DNA from 3 places in the Thalassotalea sp. SU-HH00458 genome. Region 1 is predicted to be linked to each of the others. Evidence: predicted binding sites of a transcription regulator. Region 1 holds the regulator's gene; each other region holds the start of a gene.
The links. The regulator sigma-54, encoded in region 1, starts transcription at its own class of promoters, with help from an activator protein. The targets are predictions, from matches to a motif close to GTTGGCACGNNNNTNGNNT.

Region 2: ABXH06_RS02115 (EF-hand domain-containing protein) is a predicted target of sigma-54. The motif match lies at 652-670, and genes of this name have one in related genera.
Region 3: ABXH06_RS07605 (kinase) is a predicted target of sigma-54. The motif match lies at 1,286-1,304, and genes of this name have one in related genera.

Annotation. Positions count from the first base shown of each region.
Region 1 covers NZ_BAABWW010000002.1:191,547-193,757, reverse strand. Annotated here, with positions in the region: gene lptB (LPS export ABC transporter ATP-binding protein) at 1-330, shown strand, start outside; gene ABXH06_RS03820 (RNA polymerase factor sigma-54) at 398-1,906, shown strand; gene hpf (ribosome hibernation promoting factor) at 1,930-2,211, shown strand, end outside.
Region 2 covers NZ_BAABWW010000001.1:473,613-475,823, reverse strand. Annotated here, with positions in the region: gene ABXH06_RS02120 (sensor histidine kinase) at 1-381, opposite strand, end outside; gene ABXH06_RS02115 (EF-hand domain-containing protein) at 732-1,079, shown strand; gene ABXH06_RS02110 (hypothetical protein) at 1,179-1,505, shown strand; gene ABXH06_RS02105 (pseudouridine synthase) at 1,548-2,211, shown strand, end outside.
Region 3 covers NZ_BAABWW010000004.1:132,920-135,130, reverse strand. Annotated here, with positions in the region: gene ABXH06_RS07610 (HAD-IIB family hydrolase) at 1-371, opposite strand, end outside; gene ABXH06_RS07605 (kinase) at 374-1,249, opposite strand; gene ABXH06_RS07600 (GFA family protein) at 1,573-1,983, opposite strand; gene ABXH06_RS07595 (sensor histidine kinase) at 2,151-2,211, shown strand, end outside.

The DNA of each region.
Region 1 (2,211 bases):
AATTTAGGCATGAGCTTATCCGGTGGCGAACGACGCCGAGTTGAAATTGCGAGAGCACTAGCGGCAGAGCCCAAATTTATCTTACTTGATGAGCCTTTTGCTGGTGTTGATCCAATTTCAGTAGGTGATATAAAAAAAATTATCCTACACTTAAAACAACGTGGCATTGGAATTTTAATCACAGATCACAATGTTCGTGAAACATTAGACGTTTGTGAGCATGCATATATTGTTAGTCACGGTGAATTAATCGCGGAAGGCAATGCAGATCAAATTCTTGCGAATCAACAGGTAAGAGATGTATACCTTGGTGAGCAATTCACGCTATAGTTACACAAAGCTTTGATAAAAAGTAAAAATCAATATGAAGCTAGAAAATAGGAAAATAATACGATAAATGCGCCCTAGTCTGCAGCTCCGAATAGGACAACAACTCACCATGACTCCACAATTGCAACAAGCGATTAAGCTTTTGCAATTGTCGACGTTGGATCTTCAGCAAGAGATCCAAGAAGCTCTTGAAAGTAATCCATTATTAGAAGTAGATGAATCAACCCCAAGTGACAATGATGCGCAATCGGATAACTTAGAAGAAGCATTTTCTGCTGGTGTAACAGAACAAAACACTAAAACATCCGACGGCAGTGAAGATTCAGCTCCTACTATCGATGAAATTAGTACGACGGAAGCTATGGATAAATCTGAGATCCCTGAAGAGCTCAACATAGACACTACCTGGGAAGAAAGCTACAGTGCTGGCGTTTCAAATACCGGTGCCAGTGCACCTGCTTCAGAAGATTATACTTATCAGGGCGAAACAACGGACTCCATTCAAGACCATTTACGCTGGCAAATGGAGTTAACGCCATTTTCAGAAACGGACCTTGCCATCGCGACGGCTATTATTGATGCCATCGATGATGCTGGCTATTTAAGAGTCAGTGTTGAAGAAATTCTTGAAGCGATGGGCAATGAAGAAGTTGAACTTGATGAAGTTGAAGCCGTACTTAAACGTATTAATATGTTTGATCCTGTTGGCGTTGGGGCTCGCTCTATCTCAGAATGTTTAACCATTCAATTAAATCAATTTGATAAAGAAACGCCTTGGTTAAAAGAAAGTAAGCTGATCATTAATGAATATATCGACTTATTAGGTAACCGAGATTATCGCCAAATCATGCGGAAAACGCGTTTAAAAGAAGATCAACTACGCGAAGTGATCAAGCTAATTCAATCGCTGGATCCAAGACCAGGTGATAGTGTCATTAAAGGTGATGATCAATATGTCATCCCTGATGTTTCGGTCGAAAAGAAAAATGGTCGTTGGATGGTTGAATTAAATCCAGATACAGCACCACGATTATCGGTTAATCAGCAATATGCCTCCATGGCACGAAACATGAAATCATCAACAGACAGTCAGTTTATACGTTCAAACCTACAAGAAGCTAAATGGTTTATTAAAAGCTTAGAAAGCCGAAATGATACATTGTTAAAAGTCTCTAACTGCATTGTACAACGCCAACAAGGCTTCTTTGAACACGGGCCAGAAGCAATGCGCCCTATGGTACTCAATGATATTGCTGAAGCGGTAGATATGCATGAGTCCACTATTTCCCGTGTTACGACCCAAAAATATATGCATACACCTAGAGGAATCTTTGAATTAAAATATTTCTTCTCTAGCCACGTAAGTACAGAAAATGGTGGAGAATGTTCATCCACCGCAATTCGAGCTTTAATTAAAAAGTTGGTCGCTGCAGAAATTCCAGCCAAACCATTAAGTGATAGTAAAATGGCGGAATTACTTGCAGAACAAGGCATTAATGTCGCCAGAAGAACCATTGCCAAGTATCGAGAATCATTGTCAATTCCTCCTTCTAACCAACGAAAAAGTCTACTTTAACAACTAAATAAGGATCTAAGCTTATGCAAATTAATCTTGCTGGTCATCATGTTGAAATTACTGAAGCTTTACGTGAAAGTGTCAATACAAAATTTGCCAAGTTGGAACGACATTTTGATCATATAAATAATGTTCATGTGGTATTGACGGTAGAAAAGCTGAATCAAATTGCGGAAGCAACAGCCCATCTTAACGGAACAGAAATACACGCAAAAGCCGAAAATGCCGATATGTATGCTTCAATCGATGCTTTAGTTAATAAACTCGATAAACAAGTTTTAAAGTACAAAGGCAAAATCAACCAA
Region 2 (2,211 bases), on a different contig from region 1:
GCTTAATTGATTGAGTGGCTCGTCTTGATAGATCACCATTTCTGTTGTGATCATTTGCGTTAATTTATCTTTTTGTTGAATAAATTGTTCGTATAACCCTTGTTCTTCTAACACCACATATTGACTTGCAAAACGTTGCAATTTATTCATTTCAATGCTGAGTTGTCGGTTTATTTTAACTAACTCAGCAACATTGATAATCGCAGAACTACCTTGTTGTGAAAGTTTATTGACTTGATTTGCGCCATATAGCAAGGCAAATGTTAGCGGGATAGCAACTAAACTAAAACCGATAAGGGTAAGTGACTTTATTGACCATTGGCGGATACCAGAAAAATTTAAAACAGTTTCTATCCGCCATTTTTTTATCGGCTTTTTCAATCGGCAACCTTAATGAATATATTTTATGAGTAAAATGATGTCGTTGTATTTTTACGGTATTTCAGCAAAAAAACAACACTGTCTCTAATTGGTGACAGTGTTGTTTTGTGGTTGTTTATCGACCTTACTTATTGATAAATATAGTAAATTTTTATTCTTTAACTCAGTAGTTAGGGGGGAATAATTATAAATTTATTTAACTGTCTCTTATTAGCGACAATAACTGACAATGATTTTTATTTAATTTCTTTATTATCAATTACTTAAATACTTGGTACGTCGTGTGCAATGTCTGTTTGTATGTCTCATGTTAGAGACTGACGTTGATAACAAAAAGAAAGGATAAAATAATGAATACAATTAGTTTAAAAAAAGTAACTGCAGTAGTTTTAACTTGTGCCATCGGTTCTTATGTAGCACATGCTAACGAAGGTGATGCAAAACTAGCGGTTAATAATGACATGAAAGCAGCAGTGAAAACCAGCGAAGTTAAAGTGATTTCTGAAACTAAAGCACCAAGTAAGTTTGCAAGCTTGGTTGAAAAATTTGACGTAAATAAAGATGGTTTATTAAGTAAAGCCGAAATTCAATCAAGCAAAAGTGAGAAATTAGTCGCTCTATTTGCCAAAATGGATCTCAATACCGATTCAGGTATTAGTGAAGCGGAATTTAACCAATATATAGCACAAGTGAAGTAATTTTTTTGATAAAAGACATCAAGTAAGTTTTGCTTATTCCCCCATTTAAGCCGGCTGTTTCTCCCAACCTCAGTCGGCTCTTTTTTTAAGGTAAGACGAATGAATGACATGCAACGTTATATAAAAATGGACGATTGGTTTTTTGAAATTAAAACCGTAAGAGCACTGAGAACAAAAAACTATGGTGATAAATATAGTGCTATCGCCAATATTAATTGTAACGGAGATGCTATATATATTGATGGATTAATGACAGCAGATGATAACCCGTATACTTTTCAAGATCTTCAAACATTTAAGCAGTTTTGCCGCAAAATGGGCGCTAAAACTGCACATTTTGATCGCTTTAAAAACGATCAATTAAGATCACAAAGTGTGATTATCCAACCAGAAAAACCTCAGTCGATATTAAAGTTAGTGAAATAACTTGGTAAACTTTCACTAAACTTTTTAGTGTATTTATTTACTATGTCAATATCACATACTCGCTTAGACCGTTTTATTGGTGAGCATTTGCACATTAGTCGTCGTGACGTGCGATTAATGTTAGCGCAAAAGCGAATTTCAGTTGATGGACAGGCGATTAATGAAATTGGCTATATTATTAATAAATTTTCTCATGTTCAGTTAGACGGCGAAACACTGCAAAATAATCAAGCTTTTTACTTAATGCTACATAAACCTGTTGGTGTGGTGTGCGCCACGGTTGACGAACAGCATCGAACAGTGATTGATTTAATCAATCATCCGGCTAAAAATGAACTACATATTGTCGGTCGTTTAGATCTTAATACCTCAGGACTCGTATTACTCACCAATGATAGTCGTTGGTCGGAGCGATTAATGTCTCCTGAGCATAAAGTGGCAAAAAAATATCTGGTAACCGTTGAACATGCCATTAACAAAGAGCAAGAACAATCATATATCGATGCTTTCGTTAAAGGGATGTATTTTCAGTATGAAGATATTACCACTCTGCCCGCTTTTTTAACGGTTATTGATGAACATCAGTTAGAAGTTCAGTTATATGAAGGTAAGTATCATCAAATTAAACGGATGTTTGGCCGTTTCCGAAACCCCGTTATTGCATTGCATCGCAGGTCGGTGGGCTCACTCGAGTTAGATGCGAAGC
Region 3 (2,211 bases), on a different contig from region 1:
GAAAAGCCTTGATATAAGTGTTTAAAATCGGCACAAACGGTGTCAAGTAACTCTAACCAATACTTTCTTGATGAAGCAAAAGACTTAACCCAGTAATTGTCAACGCTTGAGGTGTCAGCAGGTTGTGTCGAAAAAGTTGTTTTAGGGATAAAAACAGCCGCGCCATTTTCTATAATAAACGGTGTATCTAGCGCTAATTCAGCTTGTATATTGGCTAATTCAGCTCTCGTTTTACTCGTGTTTAGAATAATAGGGATATCCGCTTTTTTTAGTTTGAAGATAGTGTCGTAGGCATCATTTGCTTGATACGTGTAGTGGTCAAGCAAAGTGCCGTCTAAATCGCTAAATATCAATACTTTCTCAGTGCGCATTGTTACTCCTTAAGACTCAATTGACGAATGTGTCGGTTGTTCTCTAGGTAAAAAATGGCATCGGCTGATTTAGATATTGTATTGCACGCTTGTACACTTAGCCTTTGAAAATATTGAGTAAAATTTAATATCTCTGCGGGAGACATGATTTTTGAATCGGTTAAATTTTCATTTCTCGCTTTTAGTTTTTCTTCTTGTTCTAATCGCCATTTGTATACGCAGTCAAATGAAGGTGCTTGTAAAGATACCCAAAAATCCATTTTTTCATACAAAGGTTCATAGGTGGTTTTGAGTTGTTGATTGACATAAGTTCGCCAAATGCCATGAGTATCATGTTGTAATTCAAGTTCATTGATTGGCGATTTTAATTGTTCATCGGTTTGAGGTTCTACGCCCCAACACCAACCTTCTAGCAAAATAATATCAACGGGTTTGTCGACACGTTGCCAATTTTCTTCTGGATAAGGTTCGTCTGTTGCTTTATTAAATCGAGGAATTTTAAAGCCCGTTTTTTTCTCACTTAAGTGACTTAATACTTGCTTTAATGCCGTAATATCATGAGTTGCGGGTACGCCGCGTGTTTCTAATAAAGGATGAACTTTGTCTGCAAGGTCTTTGCGCTCTTGACGAGTTAAATAAAAGTCATCTAACGACATCACAATAACATTTAGTTGATAGGTGCTTGTTAAGTATTCTGCAATATAATCGGTAAACGTTGATTTGCCACTACCTTGGCAGCCATTAATACCAACAAAAAAAGCCCCTTCATTTGCTTTAAATTGCTTAAAAACACGATCCGCGAGTGGTTGGTAATATTCTTCAACCGTTTGTTCAAATTCTACGGGTAAACGGTGTTGCTTTATAAAAGTCTTTAGCATAATTCTCACATCAACAAGTATGATTTAGTTAGATGATTTCAACTATTGTGCCATTTTGACCATTAGCTAGATTTAAGCTTTATCTTGTTGTATTCATTGATATAAAATATATTTATGGTTGGAAGTGTGATGCTTGTTGTTTTAATAACGTTTGCACGATTTATTTATTGTTGCACTAATTTGGTGCGTACCAGTTAGCTAGGGTGCCTCATCAAAACTCAATCAAGCTTAAGGCTGATGAGCAAGATTGCCATAACCGCAAAGTGTCATTTAAAGTTATGGCTAATCGTTGAAAGTTAAACGGTTGATTCGTTGCTAAAGCCTTAGGTCGGATATTGATCAAATTGTGCCGCCGCTTGGCCCGATTCAAACCAAACGGGTTTTTCTTCACAAAAGATATTTGCTTGAGGGGTGATTTTAGGATCACCTTCTAAATAGCCCGCAGGGATCACCAACATACTACCGTCTCGACTTAAATAAGGTACTTGTGAGCCACATTCGGTACAAAAACTGTTACTAAACCGAATGGCATTGGGGAGATCGAATCGTTTGATCAAGGCTTGACCTTGATGCCATTCAATTTTATCAGGTGCAGTAAAGATTAGTGACGCAAAGGCCGAGCCTGTTTTCTTTTGGCAGCGATCACAATAGCATTGATAGAATTTTTGAAAAGGGCCTTCAACTGTACTTTTAACTTTACCGCATAAACAGCTACCTGAAATTTTATTACTCATTTTGATACCTTTTGGCTAATACAAATAAAATGTTTTTAATGATAGTTCTATATAAGTTGATATCACTTGTCACGTCAATCTATTTAAATTTCAAAAGTGCCTTGTAAACTCTGACAAAGAACCTGTAGCAAGATATTCAAATATCGGTATGATATTTAGCAATATTTATGATTCTAACCCTTATGAACTTATTTAACTTCAAATCGATGGCGGTTATTCAACGGCTGT